DNA from 3 places in the Vibrio sp. 2132-1 genome. Region 1 is predicted to be linked to each of the others. Evidence: predicted binding sites of a transcription regulator. Region 1 holds the regulator's gene; each other region holds the start of a gene.
What was found. The regulator CRP, encoded in region 1, controls carbon source genes, mostly activating them, when cyclic AMP is high. The targets are predictions, from matches to a motif close to TGTGANNNNNNTCACA.
Positions count from the first base shown of each region.

Region 1 (10,361 bases):
TCACCATTCTGGCAATGGCTTCAAGAGCATTTCTTCTCTATCGATTTCACTCTTGCAGATTACCTGACAGGTATCGGCAAGAAAGGCTTTATCGCCGACTTGATGCCGAAACTGCCTATTTACATCAATCTGCTCAGCCCAGAAGCGCAAGCCGTGATTGGTCAAGTACATGACAACACGCGTCCAGCGCTGAAGCTGCTTGAGCGTGAAGGTTTTACCAACCGAGGCTACGTCGACATCTTCGACGGTGGCCCAACGGTTGAGTGTGATCTGCGTAATATTGAGTCGGTACGTCATTCATTCCGTGCGCAAGTCAAAATCTCTGAACATTCCAGCACACAAGACTTCTTGATGTGTAATTCATCTTTCGAGAACTTCCGTGCGACAGTCACTAAAGCGGCGTATGACGCAGAAACACAAAGCGTGATGATTGCACCAGACGTTGCGGATGCACTTTCGGTTGAAGAAGGGGATTTCGTTCGCCTTCTTCCGCAGTAACAGACGACAGAATTTAAGGATAGAAACAATGACACATTGGATTGCAGGTGAGTGGGTACAAGGTCAGGGTGAAGCATTTACGTCTCTGTCGCCGTACAACCAAGAAGTAATCTGGCAAGGCAAAGGTGCAACGGCAGAGCAGGTGAACCAGGCGGTATCTGCAGCGCGTGAAGCGTTTATTGACTGGAAAAAGCGTCCATTTGCAAAGCGTGAGGCGATCGTGTTGGCTTTTGCTGAGAAAGTAAAAGAGAACAGCGAAAAAATCGCTGAAGTGATTGCCAAAGAAACCGGCAAGCCAATCTGGGAAACACGTACCGAAGCGGCAGCGATGGCAGGTAAAATTGCGATTTCTATTCGCGCTTATCATGACCGCACTGGTGAGGCGAGCCGTGAAGCAGCAGGCAACCAAATCGTATTGCGCCACCGCCCATTGGGCGTGATGGCGGTGTTTGGTCCTTACAACTTCCCAGGCCACCTACCAAATGGTCACATTGTGCCTGCGCTATTGGCTGGTAACACGGTAGTCTTCAAACCGTCTGAGCAAACGCCATGGACGGGTGAATTGGCAATGAAGCTATGGGAAGAAGCCGGTCTGCCGAAAGGCGTGATTAACCTTGTCCAAGGCGCGAAAGAAACTGGTATCGCCCTCGCTGACGCTAAAGGCATTGATGGCGTACTGTTTACGGGTAGCGCGAATACGGGGCATGTATTACACCGTCAATTTGCGGGTCAACCGGGCAAGATGCTCGCACTAGAAATGGGTGGTAATAACCCGATGGTGATCTCTGATAAATATGGTGATTTGGATGCCACGGTTTACACCATCATCCAGTCAGCGTTTATCAGTGCTGGGCAGCGTTGTACGTGTGCTCGTCGTTTGTATGTGCCATTGGGTGAAAAAGGCGATGCGCTTATCACCACACTCATTGAAGCGACACGCAATATTCGCGTAGACCAACCATTTGCAGAACCTGCGCCATTTATGGGACCGCAAATTTCGGTCGCGGCAGCCAAGTTTATTCTTGATGCACAAGCTAATCTACAGTCTCTTGGCGGTGAAAGCTTGATTGAAGCGAAAGCAGGAGAGGCGGCGTTTGTTTCTCCAGGCATCATTGATGTAACGAACATTGCTGAGTTACCAGATGAAGAGTACTTCGGCCCACTTCTGCAAGTGGTGCGCTACGAAGGATTAGACAAAGCCGTGGCGCTAGCAAACGATACGCGCTTTGGCTTATCTGCTGGTTTGGTTTCAACCGACGACCAAGAATGGGAATACTTCGTTGACCACATTCGTGCAGGAATCGTGAACCGTAACCGCCAGCTTACTGGGGCAAGCGGTGATGCGCCATTTGGTGGTCCGGGGGCGTCGGGTAACTTGCGCCCAAGCGCTTACTACGCAGCAGATTACTGTGCGTACCCAATGGCATCAATGGAAGGTCAAGAAACTGTCTTGCCTGCAACATTGAGTCCAGGTGTAGCACTATAAGTTTTAATAATAGAGTCGCAACTATGCATTGCGGCTCACCTTGCCGGCGCATCATTTAGGTATGGGTTGTAGTGATCGTTGGCAGAACACGAAAAGTGAGCAAAGACTCGGAAAAGCGTGTTGACTGACTGGCATTTACCGTCACAGGTTGATGGTTGCTCGTTCATTATTCTGGACAACTTTTGTTGTGAACGAGCAGCCAACTTCCGCTTACCTTTAAACTCTACATCTCGTAACAAGGAGTCGTTATGACGCCCGATGTGTTATTTGAATCGCTATGGCAAGATTACATTCAACGTCTTTGCCCTTCGGCTGCTAAAGTGCATCAGCTGCTTCAAGAAGATGAGCCTCTGATTAATGATCATATAGCTTTACGTACCTTCAATATCGCGCCTCTTGGTATTGAAACTCTAGCTAAGCCATTTGTAGCTATTGGTTACAAGGCGTGTGGTGATTACATTTTCGAAAGCAAAAAGCTGGTTGCTAAGCACTATGAGCACCCAGATCCGAAGCAACCTAAAGTATTTATTAGTGAGCTAAAAGTTGAAGAGTGCTCGCCTGAGCTACAAGAGATTGTGAAAAATTTGGTGGCACAAATCGATGCTGACAAGCTGAAAGATAGCGCATTCTTACATGGTGGACGCTTGTGGGATTTAAGCTTTGCTGATTACCAAACGTTGGCTAAAGAAAGTGAGTACGCATCTTGGCTTGCGGCGCATGGTTACGGAGCAAACCACTTCACGGTGAGCGTTAACCAGCTCAATGAATATGAAGAAGTGAAGCAGGTAAACGATCATCTGCGTACCGCTGGGTTTACCATTAATGAAAATGGTGGTGAAGTGAAGGGCACTCCTGAGGTGTTGCTAGAGCAGTCATCGACCATGGCAGATAAAGTAGCGGTTCGTTTTAGCGAAGGCACTGAAATTATCCCTGGCGGGTTTTATGAATTTGCTAAGCGCTATCCGATGGAAAATGGTGATTTGTACCCAGGTTTCGTGGCCGCTTCAGCTGACAAAATCTTTGAAAGTACGAATGGCTAAGTTTTAGGGTTAACCTGTTAAGCTTACTCATTAGTGTTCGCTGCACCCTATCTCATTTGGTCATGAGTAAATAAAAAGCCACCAATGTTGCCATTGGTGGCTTTTATAATTTTGTTCGTGTCACTCTAGTTCGAGATTAACGAGTACCGTAAACCACGATGGTTTTACCGTGAGCAGAGATTAGGTTCTGCTCTTCTAGCATCTTCAAGATACGACCTACTGTCTCACGAGAACAGCCAACAATTTGACCGATTTCTTGACGAGTGATCTTGATTTGCATGCCGTCTGGGTGAGTCATTGCGTCTGGTTGTTTTGCAAGGTTCAGAAGCGTCTGAGCGATACGACCAGTTACGTCTAGGAACGCCAGGTCACCCACTTTTTGGCTAGTTACTTGAAGACGACGAGCCATCTGCGCAGAAAGACGCATTAGGATGTCTGGGTTTACTTGGATAAGCTGACGGAACTTCTTGAAAGAAATTTCAGCAACTTCACAAGGAGATTTAGCACGAACCCAAGCTGTGCGCTCTTGGTCTTCCTCGAATAGACCAAGTTCACCAATAAAGTCTCCTTGGTTTAGGTAAGAAAGGATCATCTCCTTACCTTCTTCGTCTTTGATAAGAACCGCAACAGAACCTTTAACGATGTAGTACAAAGTTTCTGCCTTTTCGCCCGCGTGAATTAGCGTGCTCTTTGAAGGGTACTTATGAATATGACAGTGTGAAAGAAACCACTCTAATGTTGGGTCGGTTTGAGGTTTACCTAGAACCATAATATCTCACTTCCTCTGCAGGGTACGCTTGCGCTATCCATATTTTAGCTAAGCCTGAATTAGGCCTACTAGAATAAGAGCACTTTTTATATGCTGCAAGCTCTCTTGTGTTTCGGTAAGAAATAGTATCCTTTTTCGAAAACGATTTCTTGATTTTAATCGTGCCATGATTGAGATTTTGTAAGCAAAACTGTGCACATGATCACGGTATGAAAAGTAAACATCTTCGCAGGCAGGTTTTTAGCCAATTTTCCCTGTTTCGATGAGCTGTTGTAGGATAGGCCGAACTATGAGCTCCATTGCAAAGCTCATCTTACCGCCGGGTACGACAATCGTGTTGTGGCGTGACATGAATGAGCCATCAATCATGGCCAGCAGATATGGGAAGTCGACATTCTTGATACCGCGTAGGCGAATCACCACAAAACTCTCATCCAAACTAGGGATGCCTTTTGCATTAAGTGGGTTGGAAGTATCAACGGTCGGTACGCGCTGGAAGTTGATGTGAGTACGAGAAAACTGCGGAGTGATATAGTTGAGGTAATCGTCCATGGATCGCACGATTGAGTCCATTACCGCTTCACGCGAATGGCCGCGATCGCGAGTGTCACGTACGAATTTTTGGATCCACTCTAAGTTCACAATCGGCACCATGCCAATTAAGAAATCCACATGTTGAGCAACATTAACATCGCCATCGACCACGCCACCATGTAACCCTTCATAAAACAGCACGTCGCTGTTTTCGGGTAAGTCTTGCCACGGTGTAAACGTGCCTGGCATTTGATTGTAGGGAACCGCTTCGTCAAACGTGTGCAGATAACGGCGCACGCTGCCAGTGCCGTCATGCCCGAACTTACGGAAAAACTCTTCTAATCCCGGGAAGTCATTAGCTTGTGGGCCAAAGTAGCTAATGTGTCGACCTTGCTCGCGGGCTTTGCGGATTTCGATGTCCATCTCTGGGCGAGTAAAGCGATGGAAGCTATCGCCTTCAACCCATGCGGGTTTAACGTTCATCATATTGAACATTTTACGGAAGGCTTCAGATGTAGTGGTCGTGCCGGCACCGGACGAACCAGTAACCGCAATAATTGGGTGTTTAGCTGACATGACAAACCTTGTCGAAAATTACTTACCTGTAATGTGCAGTAGAGTTACTACTGCACGGTCGATATCCCACTATAGCACGTAACAATACCTTGTCATCGAGTGGGATACGGTAAAATGTGAAGGGTCTAAAATTTTGTTTTATGTTGAATATCGACGGTTTCGTGTAGCTCAGAGAACACGATAACCGCTTCACCTTTTTCCAATTGAGCTTTGACTTGATCAATTTTGTCTTGCAAAGAAACCTCGACGGTTCCGTAATCCGTTCCTTCGCGTAAGACGAATTCACGAATTAAGTTTTCCAATGTTTCCGGCGCAATGTCTTGCCATGGAATGATCATAAATACCTCTAACTTTTATGATGAGCGGCTAGTTTACTGCGTTCGTTGCTTGGATACAGCAGAAAGGTAATCTGCGGCGATACTTTCGTAATACGCGGGCAGCGCTTCCTCCAACCAAAACTTAGGTTTTAACGCCGTTCCTGTCAGGAAGCCAACATGGCCACCGTGTTCAAAGAGACGGTAATCAATGTTATCTGGCAGAACAAACTTCGGGATCACATCGTCGGTCATGAACGGATCGTCTTTGGCATGGATGATCAGTGTGGGTAGCGTGATTTGCTGTAGTTTACTTAAGCCAGAGCATTGGTCGTAATAATCTTGTGCGTCTTTGAAGCCATGCAATGGTGCGGTAATCAAATCATCGAATTCATACAATCGTGTGACACGTTTTATTGAGTTGTAGGACAGCGCAAGCTCGCCATGCAGTAGATGATGCTTTTGTAACGCGTTACGTTTCAGTGAAGAAAGCAGATAACGGCGATACACTTTTGAAAAGCCTTGTTCTATACGGTTTGCACACGCCGCTAGGTCTAAAGGCGCTGAGATAATAGTCGCTGCATTCAAAATAGGGTGGTCTTTATATTGGGCTAAATAATTCGCCAACATGTTACCGCCAAGAGAAATACCAACTGCAACTTTGGGATTATCAGGAAAACGTTGTTCAAGGTGCTCTAGGAAGTAACGAGCATCCGTCACTTCACCCGAGTGGTAAGCTCGTGCTTTTTTGTTTGGTTTACCGCTGCAGCCACGAAAATGCATCATCACCGACAGCCATCCAGATTGAGCAAATGCATTCATTAACCCATTGGCATAAGGGCTATAGAAGCACCCCTCTAATCCATGAAATAAAACAAAAATCGGCTTTTTTTGTGCAGGCTCTTGGGTTGGGTTCTCGCTCCACGCGAGATCGAGAAAGTCGCCATCGGATGTATCGAGGGTTTGCCAAATCGGCGTAAATAACGCTTTTTTGCGAATAAAACGCGGCAAAAGTGTTTGGAGATGCGGGTTTTTGATCCCGGCGGCTGCGAAAAATTGTGTCATACCTAACTGCTCTTATGCGGTCCTTCGGTGTCCGTTGAAGAACTTATTAATATAATCCTTTATAAAGATTATAGGTATTCTACAGATTTATGGGCGTTTTGGTGGTTGAATGTTTGGCACCGGAATAGCAAAGGCTTGCTGCAAATGCTCCCCACCGAGTTGACGACAGTATCTCAACGTCAGTGGGTCACCATCATTTTTGAGTAGTGTAAGTGAGTTAATGCAGTCCACCAAATCCGCTTGTTGCTGCTTTTCTAGTTGCAGCTCAAACTGCAAGGTCTCACGATACAAAGCGTCATTGACTTGAGACTTAAGGTGGCGACGAAGGTCGCGAAAGGAGTGAAGTAAAGTTTCGCTTCTACCTAGACAGTCTTGCACCAAGGGCCAGTCTTTTTCTTGGAAAATGAGTTGCTGCTCATCGAGCCATCTGAGCAGCAGGAGTAGGTTCACGTTACCGTGGTAGTTGTTTTGCAATGATAAGCACGCCTCTTTCACTTCTCGCACACCATAAAACTGCAGACTAAACTGCCAAAGGTGTTCTAGGGTGAGTGTGTATTCAGCGTGTTGATTACTCATTGATTAAACTCTAGCTCCATCTGCTCCAACGTTTCTTGAGCAGACATCCATTCCATTTCAATTTCTTCGAGCTCAGCCTTACTAGAAGCTTGAAGTGCCAGCACTTGGTTAAGTTTAGCTTTATTTTCGGCCGCATACAGTGAGTTGTCCGCCAATTGTTCTTCAGCTTCGGCCAGTGCAGCACCTAACTTATCCATTTTATTTTCTAGTTGTGTCAGCGTTTTGCGAATTGGCGCTGTCTGTTTTCGAAACTCTGCATCGCGACGTTTTTGCTCTTTCTTCGCAGCTGCGCTGTTGGCCGTATCTTTGCTTGGCTGCGCGGCCTGCGCTTCTTTGCGTTCCGCTCTTTGTTGTTCGGTTAACCATTTGTAATAGTCATTTAAGTCACCGTCGAACGGAGCAACTTGTCGATCATGCACTAAATACAAGTCATCGGTCGTAGCGCGCAGTAAATAGCGGTCGTGCGAAACAATCACCATTGCACCTTCGAACGTTTGCAGTGCCATCGTCAATGCCTGACGCATGTCCAAATCCAAGTGGTTGGTTGGTTCATCAAGTAGCAACAGGTTTGGCTTTTGCCACACAATTAAAGCCAATACCAAACGGGCTTTTTCGCCACCAGAAAACGGCGCAACTTTTTCTAGTGCTTTGTCACCTTGGAAGCCAAAGCTACCTAGGTAATCACGTAGCTGCTGTTCGGTTTGATCGGGTGCGATTTGCATCATGTGTTGCAGCGGTGTTTCTTCAGGGTGAAGCGTTTCTAACTGGTGCTGAGCGAAGTAACCAATTTTCACGCCTTGTGAGTAAGTTAGGTCACCACCTTGCGCGTTAAGTTCACCAGAGAGCAGCTTGATTAATGTCGATTTACCCGCACCATTACGGCCGAGTAGACCAATACGACTGCCAGGAACCAAGTTCAAGCGGATCTTCTCTAAGATGAGGTTGTCACCGTAACCTGCAGATACTTCATCCATCATCATGATTGGGTTTGGCAGCGCAGCTGGCTCACGGAATTGAAAGCTAAATGGGTTATCGAATTGAGCTGGCAGTACTTTTTCCATGCGCTCCAAAGCTTTGATACGGCTTTGGGCTTGGCGTGCTTTTGATGCTTTGTAACGGAAGCGGTCGATGTAGCTTTGCATGTGCGACATCTGCTTCTGTTGCTTTTCAAACATCGCTTGTTGTAACACCATTTTTTGCGCACGTTGGTTTTCGAATGACGAGTAGTTACCCGTGTATTCGTTCAGCTGCTGATTCTCGATGTGAATGATGCGACCAACAATTGGATCAAGGAAGTCTCGGTCGTGCGAGATCAGAATCAGCGTGCCAGGGTAGTTTTGTAGCCAACGCTCTAACCACATTACCGCATCCAAATCCAAGTGGTTGGTTGGTTCGTCGAGTAGCAGTAGATCAGAACGACACAATAGCGCTTGAGCCAAGTTAAGACGCATACGCCAACCACCCGAGAATTGGGTCAAACTCCAACTCATTTGCTCTTGGCTGAACCCTAAACCATCGAGCAGTTCTGCCGCGCGAGCGCGAATGCTGTAACCACCAATGGTTTCAATTTTACCGTGTATCTCGGCAACTAGGGTTCCGTTGTCTTGTGTTTCTGCTTTAGCCAACTGCTTTTCGAGTGCTCGGTACTCGCGATCACCATCAATGACGTATTCCAGTGCAGTGCGCTCTAGCGCAGGCGTTTCCTGTGCGACCCAGGCCAACTCCCAGTGTTGAGGTTGGCTAAATGAGCCAGCATCAATTGACAGTTCATCTTTCAGTAGGGCAAACAGCGTTGATTTACCGCAGCCGTTTTTGCCCACAAGACCGACTTTATCGCCAGGGTGAATAGTCGCAGAAGCTTGGTCTAAAAGAGGTTTACCGCCACGCAGTAACTGAATATCAGAGAAGGTAATCATAAAGTTTTCATTCACTTTGCGCAGTGCGCGTTGCTTGGTTACATAGCGAAGTGGTTTCAATCGTTTTTAAAGCCACTTGGGTATATATCTAGCGGTGAATAGTAGGGGTATTGGCCGGAAAAGTCGATTGATTCGCTTTAATTGCATTATGCTGTACAAAAAAGTATAACAATTTGATAACGGATAAAAATAACCACAAGGACGACCATTTGGCTGTTGCACCGTCTATTCTCCCAAAAGTTCTGGTCATTTATGCTCATCCAGAGCCACATAACTCGATTGCCAATCAAGTGATGATAAAAAAAGCTCAGTCGCTTGATCACGTCACTGTGCACGATCTTTACGGTGTTTACCCTGATTTCTTTATTGATGTGAATTACGAACATGAGTTGTTGCTCGCTCACGATGTGATCGTATTTCACCATCCACTTTATATGTATTCATGTCCAGCCCTATTAAAAGAGTGGCTAGACCGAGTGTTAGGTAAAGGCTTTGCGTTTGGCGGAGGTGCGGCGCTAGAAGGAAAATACTGGCGCAGTGTCATTACAACAGGTGGTAAAGAAGAAGCCTTCAGCGCGAAGGGGTACAACAAATACCCACTTGAGCAAATCTTGCAACCGTTTGAACTGACGGCAGCCCTATGCCAAATGCACTGGATTGAACCTCTGGTGTTGTATTGGTCAAGAAATGTTTCGGATATTGAACGCTACGAACATGCCGAGTTATACCGTGGATGGCTGAGTAACCCACTTGAAAACGGGCAAGCGGCAGATCGAGGAGGTCAGTATGGCGATCACCAGTGAGTTTCTTCAAAGCAGTGTGGTCTTTCTTTCGGCTGCGGTTATTGCGGTGCCGATTGCTCAGCGCCTCGGGCTTGGCTCGGTTTTAGGTTATTTACTCGCTGGTGTGTTGATTGGCCCATGGGGGCTTGGCTTAATTAGCGACGTTGATGCCATTTTGCATTTTGCCGAGCTTGGGGTTGTGTTGTTACTGTTTTTGATAGGGCTGGAATTAAACCCTAAAAAATTGTGGCAGATGCGAGGGCCGATTTTAGGTTTAGGCGGTGCGCAGGTTGTGGTCACGACCGCCGTGATTGGTAGTGTCGTCAGTATGTTTGGCGTAAGCATGCAAGTGAGTTTAGTGATCGGGATGGGGTTGGCGCTGTCCTCGACGGCGATTGCGCTTAAAGTCATTGAAGAGCAAGGGCTTAATGGTACCGAAACGGGGCAATCTGGTTTTGCGGTGCTGCTCTTTCAAGATATTGCAGTGATCCCGATGCTGGCGATGTTGCCCTTGCTAGCAGGCGGGCATAGTGGTGGAAGTTGGTTGGATGTCTTCACTATTTTAGGCAGTGTGGTAGCACTGTTGATTGGAGGTCACTTTTTACTACGTCCGCTATTTCGTTTTGTCGTGATGAGCGGCGTTCGTGAGCTCTTTACCGTTGCTGCACTTTTAGTCGTGCTTGGCATTTCGGTCGTGATGCAAAAGCTCGGCCTTTCGATGGCATTGGGGACTTTTTTAGCAGGCGTTTTGCTGGCAGAGAGTGAGTATCGCCATGAGTTGGAAATCGCTATCGAGCCATTTAAA
Region 1 is NZ_JAWPON010000027.1:10,577-20,937, reverse strand. It holds gene astA (arginine N-succinyltransferase) at 1-498, shown strand, start outside; gene astD (succinylglutamate-semialdehyde dehydrogenase) at 527-1,984, shown strand; gene R8N47_RS21910 (DUF1338 domain-containing protein) at 2,233-3,024, shown strand; gene crp (cAMP-activated global transcriptional regulator CRP) at 3,161-3,793, opposite strand; gene R8N47_RS21900 (phosphoribulokinase) at 4,034-4,903, opposite strand; gene R8N47_RS21895 (YheU family protein) at 5,029-5,241, opposite strand; gene R8N47_RS21890 (hydrolase) at 5,275-6,282, opposite strand; gene R8N47_RS21885 (TIGR02444 family protein) at 6,370-6,858, opposite strand; gene R8N47_RS21880 (ABC transporter ATP-binding protein) at 6,855-8,774, opposite strand; gene kefG (glutathione-regulated potassium-efflux system ancillary protein KefG) at 8,984-9,577, shown strand; gene kefB (glutathione-regulated potassium-efflux system protein KefB) at 9,561-10,361, shown strand, end outside.

Region 2 (10,361 bases), on a different contig from region 1:
GCGGTTGGTTGGCCTGGACTGGCACTTCCACCACGCGGCCACGCACGCCAGAGACGATAGGCGTAGTCGGGAACACTTGGTTACCTAATTGAGTAAATGGGTGGTTGTAGTTCATAAGCAGCACGAGTGTGCCCACTAACACTACGCCGCCAAGTACGGCGGTTGGAACGGTCCATTTGTTTAGAGGAATATTGAAAATTTTAAAAATGGCAATACAAAGAGCGGCGTAAGTCAGAATCAGCAATAAGTCCATTATTCGTCCTCTTTACTTTGTTCAGGCAAAGGCTTTTGCTGAATCTTTTGTTGTTTCAACATCGATACTTCGTTTTTGAGTTCGTTGACTTCATCGATGAGTTCTTCAAGGCGGTGATGAATGTCGTGTGTTTCTTGTTCTAGTTGTTTAAAACCCCAGCCGCGTTCCTTGCGCCATAATGTTGCCCATATCCATAAAAATGGCCACAGCGCATGCAAAGTGAAAAGGCTGACCCAGCCAGCGTAGTGAATTGCGTCTTGGTGCGGGTGCTCTCTCTCTTTGGCGATTTCATATGGAATATCATGGATGACAATGATTCCGTAAAAGATCACTAAAGCAACGAAGATGAGTAACCCAAGTGCAAAATAGTCTAGAAACATCTTACCTACCTGTGCGTATTGCGAAATGGAAAATCTACGTAAATTAACAATTTAAGTATTTGTCTTAACTACAGATGAATCAAGCGGTTTTTATGTAGGAATTATGTTTATGCGATGTAAGTATCCACTGATGTTTATTGACAGTTAAGGTGTTGCTGAGTACTTATTTAAACAAGCAGTGAAGTGATATAGGAAGGATAAGTAAAAAGTATACTAAAGCCCCAGATGTCAACCGGGGCATGGTTTAAAGTTCGGTACAGACTTGGTTTCTGCCATTGGCTTTGGCGCGATAAAGAGCTTTGTCTGCACGATAAAAAGTTCGCTGAGTATTCTCGCCTTCTCGATGCAAGGTAATCCCTATGGATACGGTCAGCCCCCGTTCACCAAGAATATCGTCCCAACCATATTGATAAATCCGTTCACGATAATTCTCGGCATGCATTTCTGCTCGTTCCAGTTGGGTATTCTCAAGGATCACGAGGAACTCTTCACCACCAAATCGTACGCACGATGCGCCTTTAAATCTGAAGTAGGACGCCAGTTCCTGTGACACACTTTTGATCGCTTTGTCGCCAACCAAGTGGCTTAGTTCGTCATTGATGGATTTGAAGTGATCGATATCGATGACCATCAATGCAAATGCAGTATCGTGCAGAAGTAGATCTTTTAGTTTAACTTCTAACCAGCGTCGGTTGTGTAAAGACGTAAGTGGATCGGTAAAGACGTCCTGCTGTAGCTGAGCAACAGTATTTTTATGCTGCTTGGTGGTTTCTTTTAGTTCTTTGTTTTCTAGCTCTGACAAAATGAGTTTGAGTTGTAACTCAAAGCGTGAAAGTCGGCGTAGTTGAGCAGACCCTAACTCACCGATCGGAATATGTTTTACAAGATCAGATTCGATTCTATGCGCTTTTTTTTCACAATTTAATGCTTCTTGATACAACCCTTGAGAGGCGTAAACTTGACTCATCGCGTTATAAAAATGCTGAGTAACGATAGGAGATAGCTGCTTTTGAATCCTTTTACTGATGGAGTCCAACGTTAAATTAGCTAAAGAAGTGTGCCCTACACCGTTTAGACAATACGCAGTCTCAATTTTGACCATCGTGGATAACCAGTATGTCGTGGCACTACCCGTTGTATACTGAACATTCGAAATAGCCAGCAACGCATTGGGGTAGTCTTCTTGCAGACGATGTAATTTGGCTCGGTAGAGGTGAATTTGTGCGGCGAGGTTTTTATCACTGACGAGAATGCTCAGTTCTTCACATTCACTCAATAGTTCTTTGGCGTCTGCGGTACGGTTTAAGCTGATATAACATGCAAGCATGTACAGCTTGTAACGAAGGCGTAGGGATCGACTGCCAATAGCGTGATCGATAGCATCTATTTTTTGATAATAACGTAATGCACGTTGGTGATCCCCATAGGCATCGCACAAATTACCCATTCCAATAATGGCCAATACGTACTCATCAATATAGCCGTACTCGACGGCGATATTGGTTGAAGCAACATACTCGGTTAATGCCGCATTGTAGTCACCTACTTCAACTAAACGCTCACTCAAGCTTGCTTTCACAGAAAGAATATCTTCTACATCCTCTGGTAAAACAAGCAACTCAAGCGCTTGTTTCAATTCACTAATGCTGTCGTTGAGCTGTTTGATCTCTCTTCGATACTCGGCGCTAATGATATAGCAATGCGCTTTCTCTCGGTTTGTTGACGCAATATGTAACCCTATGTGTTCCCATAGCGTAATCGCTTCTTCACCTGAAACGGAAGAAGGATCGATACCTGCGTCAGTCACCTTGCTAAGCAGTTGTTCCATTCTTCATTACCTCAATATAACTTTCTTCGAGCTGTTCTAACGTGAATGGGAAGGTCAGGATATCTTGCAAATACAGTATCGGTTTAGGGCCTTTGATTCCGCGTCGCTTCCATGGATAGATGTCTAACATCGCTTGGACAGTGCGGTAGACCTCTTCTGCTGCTTGACCTTTTTCTGCAATTAACATTGCTAGCCTGTTACTGGAAATTCTCGAGATGAGGTCGCTGGAGGTTGTCAATGCATGAACGAGCTCGGTACAAACATCGAGAACTTCGGGGTTTGAATGCTGAATCATAATGATGGCGTGGTTAGAGCGTTTGAGCTCCGTTTTAAACAAAACTAACTGTTCCCACCAGTAGGTCTCAGAAACGACATTAGAGAACTGTTTTTCAGGGTCGTATTCGTGTTGAGAGCGAATATGATTGATCAGCTTACGTGCTCGCTGCTCTAGTTGGCGTTTAGAGCCTCTTGCTTTATCCATGCTGATTCGATGAGTTTGTTCTTTGAGCATTTTGAGTGCGTGCTTACGGTATTTCTTGAACGCGTTAAACGCAGACTCAAAGTCACCTTGTTCTTCAGCGACTCGTGATTGTTGGAAGCAAATTTGGCTGAGTAGCTCACCGTGGTCGAAACTGAGTGCAGATTCTTCTGCTGCAAGTAGCAACTTGGCAGCGCTGTCTGTATTTTGGCGCAAAAGCTCAAGTCTTGCTCGGCTAATAAAAGAGTGTGCTTTCATCCAAACGAGGTCATGCTCAATGGCAAGCTGGTGGGCTTTTTGGGTGGCTTCTTCGGCCGCATCAAGGCGTTCTAGTCCAAGCAGTGCTAACCCTTTAAAGTCCCAGATCTCGGCTTGCCACGTACTGTCATCATGATCTTTTAATACTTCGGTTGCTCCATCTAGTACCGTAAGCATCTCGACAAACTTATTTAGTAAGTAATAGTCCCAAGCTAATAGGATGCGCGCTTTGCCTTCTAACCAAGCAATACGAACATTGTTTGCCACTTTAACGGCTAACTCATGAGTTGAAGCGGCAAGTTGGTGTTCATTAGTGATGCGCCATACATTACCAAGCCCAATTAGAGATTCGATTTGAATTTCAACATCATCAACAAGAGCAGATTGTTCGAGCGCATTAATCCAATATTGTTGCGCGGAATAATACTTTGCTTGGCCCCAATATTGGAGTGCAAAAAGATGGAGAATTTCCGGGAGATGATCGTCGGTTTCAAGCTGTGTTTGTTTGCTGTAAGCGTCTTTGACGAGTTTTAAGCCTTGTCGGTAATCCATTAGGCACCAACAGCATTGCGCCATGATGAGTAAGGCTTTGATCTCTCCGTCCACAAATAAAATTTGTTCCGCGCGGATACGATATTGCTGCGCAATATTAAAGGTATGTTTAGGGGCCGATTTTATTTGGCCTTTAAGCTTAGTGAGATCATCTTCTAGCTGAATTTGGTTTTTATCCAACGTTCACATCCATGACTATCGAACTGGAAATCACACCTAATATTAAGTGGTTAGATGCATGTTTCTTTACCAAAGCGATGCGGATAACGTTTTGGTAAACGATCAGGGGCCGTAATGTATACCGTTACAACCCCTAATTACTACATCTAAATTACCAATAGAATAGCTACGATAGGAGCTGTTTGATTGTCAAAGGTGCATCAGAGACTTCTAACCTTTGTGCAGCGGTAAGACCTTGTTTATCCTGATAGCACAAATTATGCCAAGCTCTGAATATATCTAAAAGAGGTAAAATACCAGCAGGTCGTAATTTGCGACGTGGCTCGTTAATGAAGCTTTCGAAAAGAATCTGAAAGCGGTTTTGATAAAACTTCACATGACGAGTTGTCGCAACGTTAAACCATTTTTCAGGCTCATTTTGATCGCCAGCGAGGTAGCAAATGCCTTTGTGGTTTTCGTTTTGACTAGAGATTGCCCAACGATCGCGCCACCAACTCATATAGGCGATATCGACTTTGCCAAAGGGAGTGCTCATGTCCCAACTAGCGTCCTCTTCTACGTACATCAAGTCGACACTTTTCTCTTTAATACGAGGTAAACAAACGCTCAGTGCAGCTGAACGTAGTAGGGGATCTTGAGGCATGTATAGAGATACACGTTTGTTTGGGCAGCACATATCAAGTACGTGCAAATAGTGTGCATACGAGGTGTATGGCGGACGGACTAATGCCCCTTTTGAAGGGTAATGAAATACAGATAGATTACCAAGAGGGTCTTCTACGTTACCGCGAGCCAAAATTGTTTGGTATTTTTGGTCAATTCGCTCTCTGAGGTGATAAGAAGGTTCCGCAAGCGGCTCACTTGCTTCCGCTACATACTCCTGGGAAACAAAACGAGACACCTCCTCGTAAGGATTATGATCGAGCGTTGCGATTGGCTCTTCATCAGCGGAATAATTGACGTGCTGGCAAAGAATATAGCCAGAATGCGCTTCGCCAGAAACAATCCAATACACACCATTATTGCTGTTCGGTTGCAATGCAATATAGTTTGAGGCCAATTCATAATACGTTGCGTGGTTTACCCAGCGCGCATCAATGGTTGCCAGCTTGCGGCGGCAGCGGCTAGCTATATGGTCAACATGATCGTAAAAGGTTTTTGGGTTAATACTAAGCTTGCGGCAGATTTCTCGTACGGAATATCCCGTAAACAATAAACCCATCAAGTTCTCTTGAAATTGAAGCTTCTTGTTGGCACCAGACCACTTGTCGACAAAGGTACTTTGACACACTTTACAGCGGTAACGTTGGCGATCGCCACTGTAACCGAAAGCGTGATAGAGGTGTTTGTGAGTGTGGACAGAAAGTCCAAAGTTGTCGCAATCATCATTACGGCAAGCAGGCAACCCGTCACTGTGGACGTGCCGCAGGCGATGAAGTTCGTTCACGACATCGCGATTATTAAGTAAGGGGGGGAAAGCTCCACATTCACGGCATACCATCGCCGGACGCTTAGGGTTCGCATGTTGCAGAACGTAACGCTTTGCATCACTCAATCCAAAGTTGTCACACGCCAATGTTTTACAAAAGTTGAGTTGTAACCCATCTGCGTCTTTTGGCAGTTCGCCGTTAGACACAATCGCCCCCTCGGGATAATTCGGGCAGCCAGCATAACTCTGGCTGCAAATTATTACTTACTATTTGTTCTTAGATGTTGATTGCAGTTTCTAGTGCAACTTTCATCATGTCGTTGAACGACTTCTGACGCTCTTCTGAGCTTAGTTTTTCACCACGGATGATGTGGTCAGAAACTGTCAGGATAGTCAGTGCTTTCGCGCCTAGGTCAGCTGCTACGCCGTAGATACCAGCCGCTTCCATGTCTACACCTAGGATGCCTAGTTTTTCCATCTTCTCGAAGATGTCTGCTTCTGGTGTGTAGAACAGGTCTGCAGAGAATACGTTACCTACTTTTACAGGCACTTCCTGAGCGCGCGCTTGGTTAACTGCTTCTTCTAGAAGACCGTAATCAGCGATTGCTGCGAAATCGTGGTTGTTGAAACGGATACGGTTAACTTTAGAGTCTGTAGAAGCACCCATACCGATAACAACGTCCATTAGTTTCACGTCGTCACGTACTGCACCACAGCTACCTACACGGATAACGTTTTTCACGCCGTATTCAGCGATTAGCTCGTGTACGTAGATACAGCAAGACGGGATACCCATGCCGTGGCCCATTACAGAAACTTTTTTGCCTTTGTAAGTGCCAGTAAAGCCGAACATGTTGCGAACGTCACAAACTTGTTTCACATCTTCTAGGAACGTTTCAGCGATGTATTTAGCGCGCAACGGGTCGCCTGGCATCAGAACTGTTTCAGCGAAATCACCTGGTTGTGCGTTAATGTGTGGGGTTGCCATAAGTGCTCTCCAAAGTTTTGTTTTGATAAAACGCCTCTATTATAGAACGCTATTACCAATTCTGTTGAACTTGTTCGTTTTCGTTGAGGCAATAATATCGGGACGTACAGTAGCCCCTTGAGAGCTTAGTCACAAAAACCACGCATTTAGAAACTGCAACTCCTATTGATAACTAAATCTGTTGAAACCAAAAGAGCAATCGATTTGCTTTTGAGCAGTTTGTCGATTGCGCGCACAAATTCTTTGTTTTTGGGCCAAACTTTTTTCTGAAAGCTGGTTGATCGAAATACTTTCGAGTGAAGTAAAACGATTAAATTGTACAACTTATTTTCTTGTACAATCTGGAAAGGCTTGCTATAAGTTATACAACAAAACTTTTTGTATAGGGATGCGTCATCATGGAATCTTCAATCAAAGTAGGTATCAGTTCGTGTGTTTTGGGTGAACGAGTGCGTTTTGACTCTGGTCATAAGGTGAGCAACTTTGTGACTAAAGAGCTCAGCCCGTATTTTGACTTTGTTTCGGTATGCCCTGAAGTCGGCGTAGGTATGCCAGTACCCCGTCCAACAATTCGTCTTGTTTCTAATGAAGAGCGTGTTGCATTGGTTGAAACCAAAAATCCAGAAAATGATCATACCGACAATATGCTCACTTACTCGGCCAATAAAGTAGATGAACTTCAAAGCGAGCAGCTTTGTGGTTACATCGTTTGTGCCAAGTCACCAACTTGTGGCATGGAGCGAGTCAAGGTTTACAGCAAGAACAGTGCTGCGAAAGAAGGTGTTGGCTTGTATACACAAACATTGATGCAAAAAATGCCTTGGTTGCCTGTTGAAGAGGATGGCAGACTTAACGACCCTGTATTGAAAGAAAATTTTATTACTCGAGTATTTTGTCTAAATGACTTTTACGACTCGATGGATGGTGAGCCTACTCGTGGCAAAATCATCGACTTTCATTCGCGCTACAAACTGACGTTAATGGCACACCACCCAGAGTCATACCGATCCCTTGGCCGCTTAGTTGCCGATGTCGCTAATTATGAAATTGAAGACTTTTACCAAGAGTATCGTTTAGGACTGATGAAGGCGTTAACGAATCGGGCTAGCCGCAAAAATAACACAAATGTGTTGATGCATTTACAAGGGTACTTCAAACGCTCACTAACTAAAGAAGAAAAAGAAGAGTTAGCGACAGTGATTCACGACTACCGTATTGGAATGCTGCCTCTGCTAGCACCACTTACGTTGATTAAGCATTACTTAAATACTTACCCAGACGAGTATTTATCAAAACAGAAGTTTTTAGAACCGTATCCGCAGGAGATGAGATTACGCTATGGTTTGTAGTTCAGAAGAAAAACTATACGCGATCCGAGATGTCGCAGAAATCACGGGTGTAAAACCAGTTACGCTGAGAGCTTGGCAACGAAGATACAACTTGATCCAGCCTCAGCGAACTGAAAAAGGACACAGACTCTATCGCCAGCAAGATCTCGATACGATTCGCGAAGTCCAGAGTTGGCTCGCGAAGGGGATTTCGATTGGTAAAGTGAAGGGGCTGCTAGGAAAAAGCGCCGATGTCGAAGTCAAAAACGAGGTTCGCACACTCGAAGAAGTTGAAAACATGCTGCTTGCGCTGTCTACCCTGAATCGAGGAAAAGCAGAGAGTTTACTTGCCTCTGTTCTTAAAGAGTACCCACTAAAACTCGTTATTGATCAGTTTATTAGCCCAGTATTTGATGCGCTAGATATGGTAAAAGGATCGTTGCGATCCTTGCAGGTGGGGTTATTTCAGACTTGTTTGATCACTCGTCTTGCCCTTGTTATCGATTCTGAAAACAAAGCCGCTTCCAAAGGAAAGTGTCTGCTCATTAGCTTTGAACAAAACAGAGAATCTGAGAGTTGGATTCAAGCAGCGAAGCTTTGTGAACAAGGGTATCACACGACTTTGATCGATAAGGTTGATGATGTTTCTGGTCTACTAGATCACGAGGTCATTGAAAATGGTTCGTTTATCTACCTTTTCTCCAATAAAGCACTAGCTGCTAAACAAGTAGCGTCCATCAAAATGCTTCACGCACAGCTAGGTGATCGGATGGGGTGCTCTGAAGTGATAGAGAAATTACACCTAACTTAGTAGACAAAAGATAGGAGCTACCATGATTTTAGTATGGTTTCGACGTGACTTGCGTACGTTAGACCACACGGCACTCAAAGCGGCATTGGATTCAGGTCAGCCTGTCGTCGCTTGCTTTATCGCGACGCCAGAGCAGTGGCGGGAGCATCACATGGCGCCGATGCAGGCAGACCTCATTGCTCGTCGCTTAGCTTGTCTTAACGAGGAGCTTGAAAGCCTTAATATTCCTTTTTTGTACAAAGAGGTGCCGTCGTTTTCCGATTGTACAGATGTGATTAGTGGGTGGGCGGAAACACTTGAAGCCACGTCTGTCATGGCAAACATTCACTATGAGGTGAACGAACGAGAGCTCGATACACAAGTAAGTGAAGCGTTAGCTTCTCACGATATCGAATTTGAACTGTTTCATGACAAATGTGTGCACGCGCCAACGACGGTTCTTAATAAGCAAGGCGAATATTTTAAGGTATTTACGCCATTCAAGCGTGCTTGGTTAACGCAGTTCCATATGCCGACGGTAGTAAAACCTCACGAGCAAGCGCCACTCAATAAAAAGGTACTCGAACAATTAGAGTCGGCTCGATTTAATTCAAGCTTCACATTTAGCTATCCTCGAGAATCCAGTGAAGACTGGCTGGCTTCGACTAATGATATTTTGAAGCAGCTTAGGGAATTTGCACGGGAGCGCAGTGACGCGTATCAAAGCGAGCGAGACTTTCCAGCTATTGATGGCACTAGCCAACTGTCTCCATACCTTGCGATTGGCGCACTATCACCAAGGCAGTGTATTGCTCGTTTGTATGCTGAAAATCAACAAAATGACCTTACAGAAGGGAAAGCAACTTGGCTAAGTGAGATCATTTGGCGTGAGTTTTATCAGCACCTATTGGTTTTCGAACCAAAACTCGTCAAAGGCAAAGGATTTATCGATTGGGAGGATAAAATCCAGTGGTCCTATGATGAGAAAGCCTTTGAGCGATGGAAGACAGGAACAACAGGATACCCAATCGTTGATGCAGCAATGCGTCAGCTCAATCAAACAGGCTGGATGCACAACCGATTACGTATGATTGTCGCGAGCTTTCTTACCAAGGACTTACATATTGATTGGCGATGGGGAGAAGCGTACTTCATGAGTAAGCTGGTGGACGGCGATTTTGCAGCGAACAATGGTGGCTGGCAATGGTCTGCCTCTACGGGCTGTGACGGGCAGCCATACTTTCGTATTTTCAACCCGATAAGCCAAGGCGAAAAGTTCGATGTTAATGGTGAATTTGTGCGCCACTGGGTACCAGAAATCAAAAGTGTACCGAACAAATACATCCATAAACCTTGGACTTGGGAGGGCTTTTCTTTACTGGAATATCACAAGCCGATGGTTGATCACAAGACAGAAAGAGAGATAACCTTACAGCTCTTTAAAAGTGCCAAGGAATAGAGTGAAATGCTTAGCAAAAAGCGATCAATGAGTTTCGCAAAACGTACCCTGCTATCTGTGTCGTTATCTTTAGTGAGTGGTCTATCATTCGCTAAGATGTACGAATTACCAGAGGATGGAAGCCGTTTAATTGGTCGCCTTGAAAACCACGTCGTTCAAGAAGGCGAAACCATGGCAAATATCGCTAAGCTCTACGATGTGGGTATGCTAGGTTTAATGGCCGCAAACAAAGGCGTGGATCCCTTCTTACCAGAAGAGGGGCATGTTCTTACTATTCCGACACAGCTAATCCTCCCAGACGTACCTTATAAAGGTATCGTTATTAATCTAGCCGAGCTGCGCTTGTATTACTTTCCGAAAGGAGAGGATATTGTCCATGTATTTCCTGTCGGAATTGGCCGAATAGGGCGCGATACCCCAGTAATGACAACGCGTATC
Region 2 is NZ_JAWPON010000005.1:290,959-301,319, forward strand. It holds gene R8N47_RS07700 (HlyD family secretion protein) at 1-253, opposite strand, end outside; gene R8N47_RS07705 (DUF3302 domain-containing protein) at 253-633, opposite strand; gene R8N47_RS07710 (GGDEF domain-containing protein) at 878-2,461, opposite strand; gene R8N47_RS07715 (hypothetical protein) at 2,445-3,929, opposite strand; gene R8N47_RS07720 (lactate dehydrogenase) at 4,096-5,565, opposite strand; gene deoD (purine-nucleoside phosphorylase) at 5,636-6,346, opposite strand; gene R8N47_RS07730 (YbgA family protein) at 6,745-7,695, shown strand; gene R8N47_RS07735 (MerR family transcriptional regulator) at 7,685-8,485, shown strand; gene phrB (deoxyribodipyrimidine photo-lyase) at 8,508-9,923, shown strand; gene R8N47_RS07745 (L,D-transpeptidase family protein) at 9,930-10,361, shown strand, end outside.
Region 2: a site for CRP is predicted at 6,465-6,480, ahead of deoD (purine-nucleoside phosphorylase). Genes of this name have one in related genera too.

Region 3 (10,361 bases), on a different contig from region 1:
GTTTTGCGAGGCGTCGTGCGATTTCGGTCTTACCAACACCAGTAGGACCAATCATCAAGATGTTTTTGGGCGTCACTTCGGCACGCAAGTTTTCTTCAAGCTGCATGCGGCGCCAGCGGTTACGAAGTGCAATCGCAACCGAACGCTTGGCTTTTTCTTGACCGATAATGTGGCGGTTCAATTCATGAACGATTTCGCGAGGCGTCATTTCAGACATATTCTTTCCTTACTTCGTTACGATTACGCGGTTGGTTTTTCAGGCTCTACTGTTGAGTCTAGCTCTTCTACCGTGTGGTGATGGTTAGTGAAGACACAAATATCACCCGCGATATTGAGAGCTTTTTCCGCGATCTCACGAGCATCTAGATCTGTGTTTTCTAGTAGGGCGGTTGCTGCTGCTTGTGCGTAAGCACCACCAGAGCCAATCGCAATCAGGTCGTGTTCTGGCTGTACGACATCACCATTACCAGTAATGATTAACGATGCGGTTTCGTCGGCAACGGCAAGTAAGGCTTCGAGCTTGCGCAGAGCACGATCGCTACGCCAGTCTTTGGCTAGCTCAACTGCTGCTTTGGTTAGGTGACCTTGGTGCATTTGCAGTTTGCTTTCGAAGCGCTCAAAAAGGGTGAAGGCATCCGCAGTACCGCCGGCAAAGCCCGCTAGTACTTGGTTGTTGTATAGGCGGCGAACTTTGCGCGCATTACCTTTCATTACGGTATTGCCTAGAGATACTTGGCCATCACCCGCGATGACGACTTTATTATTTCGACGTACAGATACAATGGTAGTCACAGTCGACCTCTTGATTATTTCTCTTTGGATTTAATTCAGTATATGGGGGAGGAGAAATGGGGATTCAAGGGGGCAAAAAGAAAGGCCCTAGGATCTTAGCTCCTAGGGCCTGAGTTTAAAGATTTTCTTTCCAAATCGCGCACGGCTCGATTTTCGCGCGTTGCAGTTTATGACGGTCACGTTCTGCATCACGTTTGAACTTATACGGACCTAGTACCACGCGATACCATGAACTGCCTTCTTTCTTACGAATCTTGCTCGACATCCCTTGGAATGCGATTGCAAGCTTGCGCTCTTCTGCTTGTGCCTGGGTTTTGTACGCGCCACACTGCATGATGTAAGGAATTTTAGAAACTTCAATTTCTTTGGCCACAACTTCAACTTCACGTTTCGGTAGTGACTCAACATATTCCCATTTTTCTTCTGGTGGTGGCGGCAAATCTTTTTTCGGTTTTGGTTTACTGACAGTGGTTGTTGGCTGTTTCACTACAGGCTGTTTAGGTTCTGGATCGCTACTCAAAAGGTAAAGACCATAGCCAAAACTACCCACTAGCAAGATTGCGAGCAGACCACTACGCCAAGGCTTTTTTCTTATCGGCGGCTGTTTTTTTGTCGACTTTTTTGGGGCGCCTCGCCCCCGTCTTACATAATCTCTATTTGCCACGGTTATTTCTGGTCATCAAGGATTCTTGCAAATATGTTAATCCAGAACGAGTTGAGAAAACACCCTATTGATAGAATCTTGATAGCTAAAGCGCGACAACGCCCGAGTATAGGGGGGTGTTTCAGTTCTCGCTTATATTTATTCAGGGATACACAAAAAGCAGGAGGGTAAATAAAAAGCGGCGCCTTAGCACCGCTTTAGGGATGAATACTAATCTTTAGGTTAAGGGCGCTGTGGTGGCGCTGCACTTCCGCGAATGACGAGATTAGTTTCAAGCAGACGCGAGCCTGAATGCACGTCGTGGCCTTTTAACATCTCGAGCATCATTAGCATTGCTTGTCGACCAATCTCATAGCGAGGCTGAGAGATAGTGGTCAACGGTGGATCGCAGTACTGAGCGAAGTTAATGTCATCAAAGCCCACAACAGAGAGATCTTGCGGGACTCGTAAGCCAAGCTTTTTCGCTTCTTGAATTGCGCCGATGGCCATTGTGTCACAGTGACAGAAAATAGCCGTTGGTGGCTCTGGCAATTCGAGCAGTTTACGAACGGCTTTTGCTCCGCCATCAAAAGAGAATTCAGTAATGACACTATATTGTGGATCTTTATTGATGCCGGCACGGCGCAGGGCTTGTTGGTAGCCTTGTTGGCGGAACTGACACAATATTGCTGTATCTGGTCCAGAGATTTGAGCAATGCTTTTATGACCTAATTGGGTCAGGTAATTCACCGCTTCAAATGCTGAGGTCAGGTTGTCAATATGTACTGTCGGAAGCTCGAGTTCAGGCGCAAATTCACACGCCATTACCATCGGAGGTAAGTTCTTTTGTTCTGGCTTACTGACATCGAATGGTAGATCTGTACCAAGCAGTAGCATTCCATCTGCCTGCTTAGTAAATACGAGATTAACGAAAGAGCTTTCGCGTTTCTTCTGTTGTCCGCTATCGCCCAGAAGGACTAGATAGCCATGTTCCATGGCTGCATCTTCAATACCGCGAATAATTTCAGAAAAATAAGGATCACAGATGTCGGGAACGATAGTAACAATGGTTTTTGATTCGTTTCTACGTAAGTTACGCGCTAATGAGTTTGGAGAATAACCCGCTTCAAGTACGGCTTCTTCTACTCTCTTTCTTGTAGAAGAAGAGACCTTCTCTGGATTCATTAAGGCTCGAGATACCGTAGCCGTAGACACTCCCGCAAGCTGGGCAACATCCTTCATTGTCGCCATAGTTTTTAACCTCTCATTTATTTTTTGCCAAGGTGACGTTATTCCGGTTTGAAATCAGAGTAATCAACCGAGTTAGAGCTGTGTTTGCTCTTCGCTCAGTTCGTGTTAACGAGTGGGAAAATGGATTCTTCACCGCGATATCAATTTATGGGAATAGTCATTGTTTTAATTTAAGCCTGTGCAAACAAGTCACTTTAGACTTTTCTAATTTGGATAGTCTATTCATTTCTAAAGTGAAAGTTACGGTCTGTTTAACAAAAATTGCAATCTTGGTGTGATTTTGGTCACATTAAATGGTAATTCATTACATAGTTAAACGTTTGCTAGCTGAGATCTTGTGGTTCTATGTCTAAATTCCAGCGTACTTTCTTAGCATTTGGCAACAACTCAATAGCAGGTTTGGCACTGGTTAATAACTTTTGCATCAATGAACGATGTTGAGTTTGTAGTAATAGTTGCCAGCGGTATTTACCAGCCCGCTTAGCCAAAGGTGAAGGAGTTGGGCCTAATACCATACAAGAATCATCGAACAGAGGGTGTGACTCTAACGTAAAACGAACCTGACGCAGGAAGTCTTCAACTACCTCACTTTGGTTTGCCTCTGCTTTGAACAGAGTCAAGAAACTATAAGGCGGAAGCTGAGCCAGTTTGCGTTCTTCCAGAGCAGTCATAGCAAAGTGGCGATAGTCTTTTTGAAGCAGGGCCTGCAGCAAGCTGTGCTCAGGATGGTGGGTTTGCAGGATAACCTCGCCAGGTTTACTTGCGCGGCCGGCACGACCAGCGACCTGAATAAACAACTGCGCTAGTCTCTCGGAAGCGCGGAAGTCGCTACTATAGAGAGAGCCATCAACATCCAAAAGAGCAACGAGCGTTACATTTGGAAAATGGTGCCCCTTAGCCAGCATTTGGGTGCCAATCAGAATTTGATGTTCACCTTTACGAATTGATTCAAGGGCATCTTCCAAACTACCTTTGCGACGTGTGCTGTCTCTGTCGATGCGAATAGCGTTGTATTCTGGAAATAACTGAGCCAATTGTTGTTCGAGTTGTTCCGTTCCTACGCCGACGGTAACCAATTGAGTTGAACCACACCCCTGACATTGATGAATCACCGGTTGTTGTGATCCGCAGTGATGGCAGCGTATTTCGTTGCTGTAATGGTGGAACGTATAGTACGCATCACAGCGTTTACATTCTGCAATCCAACCGCATTCATGGCACATCAAAGCGGGCGAAAAGCCTCGACGGTTAAGAAACAACATCACTTGATTGCCTGCTTTTAAATGCTTGCGCATCTCGGCAATCAGTTGGGCAGATAAGCCACTTTCTAAATACTGACCTTTTACATCTAACACTTTATTGGTGGTTGGTACGGCAGAGCCAGCTCGTTGGGTTAGTGTTAAATGGTGATACTTGCCTGACAGGGCATTGTGCAATGTCTCCAGTGCAGGTGTGGCTGAGCCCAGGATAATCGGTACTTGCTCTTTATGGGCGCGCATGACAGCAACATCACGAGCGTGGTAACGCAAGCTGTCTTGTTGCTTATAAGAAGCGTCATGCTCTTCATCCACGATAATAATCCCCAAATCAGCAAAAGGTGTCAGCAGGGCTGAACGAGTGCCAATGATGATTCCCGCTGCTTTATCCCTGGCAGAAAGCCAAGCGTTAAGTCGCTCGGTTTCATTCAAACCTGAATGAATCACGTCTACCGGGACATTAAATCGATGCTTAAAGCGGTTGATGGTTTGGGGCGTTAGACCGATCTCAGGTACTAAAACTAATGCTTGTTTCCCTTGCTCTAAAACTGGCTTGATAAGGTTTAAGTAAACTTCTGTTTTACCAGAGCCAGTTACTCCCTCTAATAAATAGCAAGCAAAACCTGTTTGGCTATTTACACTCGCAATAGCCAGCGCTTGTTCGTGGTTGAGCTTTGGCTTCTCGACGTCGCATTCAACGTGCTGTCCCCACTGGGTGATTGCAGGCTTCTTCTCGATACGTTCAATCCAGCCTTTCTCTTCTAAAGACTTTAGTACTGTTGAGGCTATCTCTTGGTCGACAAATTCCTGGTGAGGCAAAGCGCAGTTAACCAACATTTGCAAGACCTTCTGTTGTTTGACCGCTCGACGATCAAGCCCTTGCATCAGCTTGTCTTTACCGGATTCGGTAATTTGCCACTCTTGTAGCGTCGCAAAATCTGCAGGCTTTCCTTTACGTAGAGCTGCTGGCATCGCATTGTGTAGCGTATCTCCAAGTGGGTATTGGTAGAACTGGCTGCACCAATTTAGCAGAGAATAAAGCGTCTCTGGCCATATCGGTTGGGAGTCTAATACCGCTTTGATTGGCTTAAGCTGATCTTTAGGAAAGTCGGAGTGGTTTACCATTGCGGTGACGATGCCAACTAACGTTTGACGTCCAAAAGGTACGGATACGCGCCCGCCAATGATCGGAAACAGGTGCCCCGGAATGGCGTAATCAAATTGTTTGTCGAGCGGAACGGGTAATGCCACTCTAGCAATGGTTGGGCGCATAAATTTTTAGCTATTAAAAAGAGGGAAAGGAAATGAGAGTCTATTAAAATCGGTATGGAAATTCGAGTAAAGCAATATGATTCAGCGTGAATCGTGCCTCTATGATTAGTCTGGCTAAAAAAGTGGCGAAAAAGTTGCCAAATGTGTTGATCCGAGCAATGTGATTCTTTACTATATCGCGCCTTGAGATATGGCTTCGGCAATTAGTTGATGCGGTATCCCATTTTATTATTAATTGCGTGTGGTGTGCGGCTTAGATTCGTATAGCGACACGGCCTACTATTGAGGTTATCCCATGAAAGCTGGTATCCACCCAGAATACAAAGCAGTAAAAGCGACTTGTTCTTGCGGCAACTCTTTTGAGTTCAACTCTACTCTAGGTAAAGAGTCTATCCACCTAGACGTATGTGACAAGTGTCACCCATTCTACACTGGTAAGCAACGTATCGTTGATACAGGCGGCCGTGTTGATCGCTTCAACAAGCGTTTCGGTGCACTATCAAGCGGTAAGAAATAATAGCAGCCGCTATTACGATTACAGTTTAGAAAAGGACGCTTCGGCGTCCTTTTTGTTTAATGGCTACCAAGCGAAGAGAGATGTATAGGGTTTGGAATATTCCCGATTATTTTTCACTCAGCGCTTGCAACCTAAAGTGTGATCTGTATAATGCAGCGCACTGGTTAAGCCAGTTGTGAACCAATGAGCAGTGAGGAGCGAGCAAATCTAAGGATTTGTGAGGTAATGTATACTCAGCTTATGTTCGCGGTTAATACAATTAGCTATCTTTTCTTCGGAAAAACTATCCTCAAAGGTGACTTTGGCATATAGGGATAGTTAATCGAAAATTAACTGACAATGCGTCCTAATCTTGGATGCTACGGTTTCACATAAATCAATCGGCATTCTCTCGTCTTGACGAGTTTGAGTGGCGATATTGTTTGTGTAATTTATTAATTTTGGAGCTCTGTCTCATGCAGAACCAACGTATCCGTATCCGCCTAAAAGCTTTCGATTACAAACTAATCGATGCTTCTACAGCGGAAATCGTTGAAACAGCTAAGCGCACTGGCGCACAGGTTCGTGGTCCAATCCCACTGCCAACTCGTAAAGAGCGTTTCACAGTTCTTATCTCTCCACACGTTAACAAGAAAGCACGTGACCAGTACGAAATCCGTACTCACAAGCGTCTAATCGACATCGTTGAGCCAACAGACAAGACTGTTGATGCTCTAATGCGTCTAGACCTTGCTGCGGGCGTTGACGTTCAAATTAGCCTAGGTTAAGGGAGATTAGAAGTATGATTGGTCTAATCGGTCGTAAAGTGGGCATGACCCGCGTATTTACTGAAGAAGGCGTTTCTATCCCAGTAACAGTTGTTGAGGTTGAAGCTAACCGTGTTTCTCAAGTGAAAACTCTTGAAACTGACGGCTACGCAGCAATCCAGGTTACAGCTGGTTCTAAGAAAGCTAACCGTGTAAACAAAGCTGAAGCAGGTCACTTTGCTAAAGCTGGCGTTGAAGCTGGTCGCGGTCTTTGGGAATTCCGTTTAGAAAACGGCGAAGAGTTCGAAGTTGGTTCAGAACTAACTGTTGAACTATTCAACGAAACTAAGAAAGTAGACGTTACTGGTACATCTAAGGGTAAAGGTTTCCAAGGCGCTGTTAAGCGTTGGAACTTCCGTACTCAAGATATGACTCACGGTAACTCATTGTCTCACCGTGCTCCTGGTTCTATCGGTCAATGTCAGACTCCAGGTCGCGTATTTAAAGGCAAGAAAATGGCAGGTCACATGGGTGCTGAGCGTGTAACGACTCAAAACCTAGAGATCGTACGTGTTGACGCTGAGCGCAACCTGCTTCTTATTAAAGGTGCAGTCCCAGGCGCAACTGGCGGCAACGTGATCGTTAAACCAGCTGTTAAAGCATAACGTCTCAGGAGTAAGTAATGGAACTAATGGTTAAAGGTGCCGATGCACTAACTGTTTCCGAAACTACTTTCGGACGTGAGTTTAACGAAGCTCTTGTACACCAAGTAGTTGTTGCGTACGCAGCAGGTGCTCGTCAAGGTACTCGTGCTCAAAAAACACGTTCAGAAGTTTCTGGCGGTGGCGCTAAGCCATGGCGTCAAAAAGGTACTGGCCGTGCGCGTGCTGGTACAATCCGTAGCCCAATCTGGCGTACAGGTGGTGTTACTTTTGCTGCGAAACCACAAGATCACAGCCAAAAAGTAAACAAAAAAATGTACCGTGGTGCTATGAAGAGCATTCTTTCTGAGCTTGTTCGTCAAGAGCGTCTAATCGTTGTTGATAACTTCTCAGTTGAAGCACCAAAGACTAAAGAGCTAGTTGCTAAGCTTAAAGAGCTTGAGCTAACTGACGCTCTAATCGTGACTAGCGAAGTAGATGAGAATCTATTCCTAGCTGCTCGTAACCTATACAAAGTTGACGCACGTGATGTTGCTGGTATCGATCCAGTATCTCTAATCGCGTTTGACAAAGTTGTAATGACTGCAGAAGCAGTTAAGCAAGTAGAGGAAATGCTAGCATGATCACTGAAGAGCGTATCCTAAAAGTTCTACGTGCACCGCACATCTCTGAAAAAGCAACTATGGCAGCTGAGAAAGCGAACACTATCGTTTTCAAAGTAGCTAAAGATGCGACTAAAAAAGAGATCAAAGCAGCTGTAGAAAAGCTATTTGAAGTTGAAGTTAAGTCTGTAAATACTCTTATCACTAAGGGTAAGACCAAACGTCAAGGTCTACGCCAAGGTCGCCGCAGCGACGTTAAGAAAGCGTACGTTACTTTGAAAGAAGGTCAAGATCTTGACTTCGTTGGCGGCGCGGAATAACAGGAGTAGTTAAAAATGGCTATTGTTAAATGTAAGCCGACTTCCCCTGGTCGTCGTCACGTTGTTAAAGTTGTTAACGCTGACCTACACAAGGGCAAGCCATACGCACCTCTTCTAGAGAAAAACTCTAAGAACGGTGGTCGTAACAACAAGGGTCGTATCACAGTACGTCACATCGGCGGTGGTCACAAGCACCACTACCGTGTAGTTGACTTCAAACGTACTAAAGATGGTATTCCAGCGACAGTTGAGCGTCTTGAATACGATCCAAACCGTAGCGCAAACATTGCTCTAGTTCTTTACAAAGACGGTGAGCGTCGCTACATCCTAGCACCTAAAGGTGTTGTAGCTGGTGATGTTATTCAGTCTGGTGTTGATGCACCAATCAAAGCTGGTAACACTCTACCAATGCGTAATATCCCAGTAGGTTCAACAGTACATAACGTTGAACTTAAGCCTGGTAAAGGTGGTCAGCTAGCTCGTTCGGCTGGTGCTTACGCTCAAATCGTTGCTCGCGACGGTGCGTACGTAACTATCCGTCTACGTTCTGGCGAGATGCGCAAAGTTCTTTCTGAAGGCCGTGCAACAATCGGTGAAGTTGGTAACTCTGAGCACATGCTACGTGAACTTGGTAAAGCAGGTGCATCACGTCATCGCGGTATCCGTCCAACGGTTCGTGGTGTTGTAATGAACCCGATTGACCACCCACATGGTGGTGGTGAAGGCCGTACTTCTGGTGGTCGTCACCCAGTATCTCCTTGGGGTATGCCTACTAAAGGCTTCAAGACTCGTAAGAACAAACGCACTGACAAGTACATCGTACGTCGTCGTAACAAGTAATCTATATAAAGAGGAATCGCCATGCCACGTTCTCTCAAGAAAGGTCCTTTTATTGACCTACACTTGCTGAAGAAGGTAGAGAAAGCGGTGGAAAGCGGAGACAAAAAGCCTATTAAGACTTGGTCCCGTCGTTCAATGATCATCCCTACGATGATCGGTTTGACCATCGCTGTCCATAATGGTCGTCAGCACGTACCAGTATTTGTAACTGATGAAATGATCGGTCACAAACTGGGTGAATTCGCACCAACACGCACTTACCGCGGTCACGCTGCGGATAAGAAAGCTAAGAAGCGCTAAGGAGTAGATAATGGAAGCAATTGCTAAACATAACTTTGCTCGCATTTCGCCTCAGAAAGCTCGCTTAGTTGCGGATCTAATCCGTGGTAAATCTGTTGACCAAGCTCTAGAAATCCTAACGTTCAGCAACAAAAAAGCTGCTGCACTAGTTAAGAAAGTTCTAGAGTCTGCTATCGCTAACGCGGAGCACAACGAAGGTGCAGATATTGACGATCTGAATGTCGCAAAAATCTTTGTAGATGAAGGCCCAACCATGAAGCGTATTATGCCTCGTGCTAAAGGTCGTGCGGATCGTATCTTGAAGCGTTCAAGCCACATCACTGTTGTTGTAGCAGATCGCTAGAGACTAGGAGAGTAAGCAATGGGTCAAAAAGTACATCCAAATGGTATTCGTCTAGGCATCGTTAAGCCTTGGAATGCTACATGGTTTGCTAACACCAAAGATTTCGCTGACAACCTAGACGGCGACTTCAAGGTACGTCAGTTCCTTACAAGTGAACTGAAAAAAGCGTCTCTATCACGTATCGTTATCGAGCGTCCTGCTAAGAGCATCCGTGTGACTATTCACACTGCTCGTCCAGGCGTTGTTATCGGTAAGAAAGGTGAAGACGTTGAGAAGCTACGCGCAGCTGTAGCTAAAATTGCAGGTGTACCAGCGCAAATTAACATCGCTGAAGTACGTAAGCCTGAACTAGATGCGCAACTTGTTGGTGACAGCATCGCGTCTCAGCTAGAGCGTCGTGTTATGTTCCGCCGTGCTATGAAGCGCGCAGTACAAAACGCAATGCGCCTGGGCGCTAAAGGTATCAAAGTGGAAGTAAGCGGTCGTCTAGGCGGCGCTGAAATCGCACGTTCAGAGTGGTACCGTGAAGGCCGTGTGCCTCTACACACTCTACGTGCTGACATTGATTACGCAACTTCTTCGGCTCACACTCAATACGGTGTGATCGGCATTAAAACTTGGATCTTCAAAGGTGAAATCCTAGGTGGTATGCCAGCAGCTAACGCTGTAGAGCCTAAAGGCGACAAGCCTAAGAAGCAGCGTAAAGGCCGTAAGTAAGGAGTCGACAGATGCTACAACCTAAACGTACTAAGTTCCGTAAGGTTCAGACTGGTCGTAACCGTGGTCTAGCTAAAGGTACTGATGTAAGCTTCGGCGA
Region 3 is NZ_JAWPON010000022.1:21,773-32,133, forward strand. It holds gene hslU (HslU--HslV peptidase ATPase subunit) at 1-217, opposite strand, end outside; gene hslV (ATP-dependent protease subunit HslV) at 241-792, opposite strand; gene ftsN (cell division protein FtsN) at 908-1,456, opposite strand; gene cytR (DNA-binding transcriptional regulator CytR) at 1,679-2,707, opposite strand; gene priA (primosomal protein N') at 3,010-5,214, opposite strand; gene rpmE (50S ribosomal protein L31) at 5,510-5,731, shown strand; gene rpsJ (30S ribosomal protein S10) at 6,187-6,498, shown strand; gene rplC (50S ribosomal protein L3) at 6,513-7,142, shown strand; gene rplD (50S ribosomal protein L4) at 7,160-7,762, shown strand; gene rplW (50S ribosomal protein L23) at 7,759-8,061, shown strand; gene rplB (50S ribosomal protein L2) at 8,077-8,901, shown strand; gene rpsS (30S ribosomal protein S19) at 8,923-9,201, shown strand; gene rplV (50S ribosomal protein L22) at 9,212-9,544, shown strand; gene rpsC (30S ribosomal protein S3) at 9,563-10,261, shown strand; gene rplP (50S ribosomal protein L16) at 10,273-10,361, shown strand, end outside.
Region 3: a site for CRP is predicted at 2,960-2,975, ahead of cytR (DNA-binding transcriptional regulator CytR). Genes of this name have one in related genera too.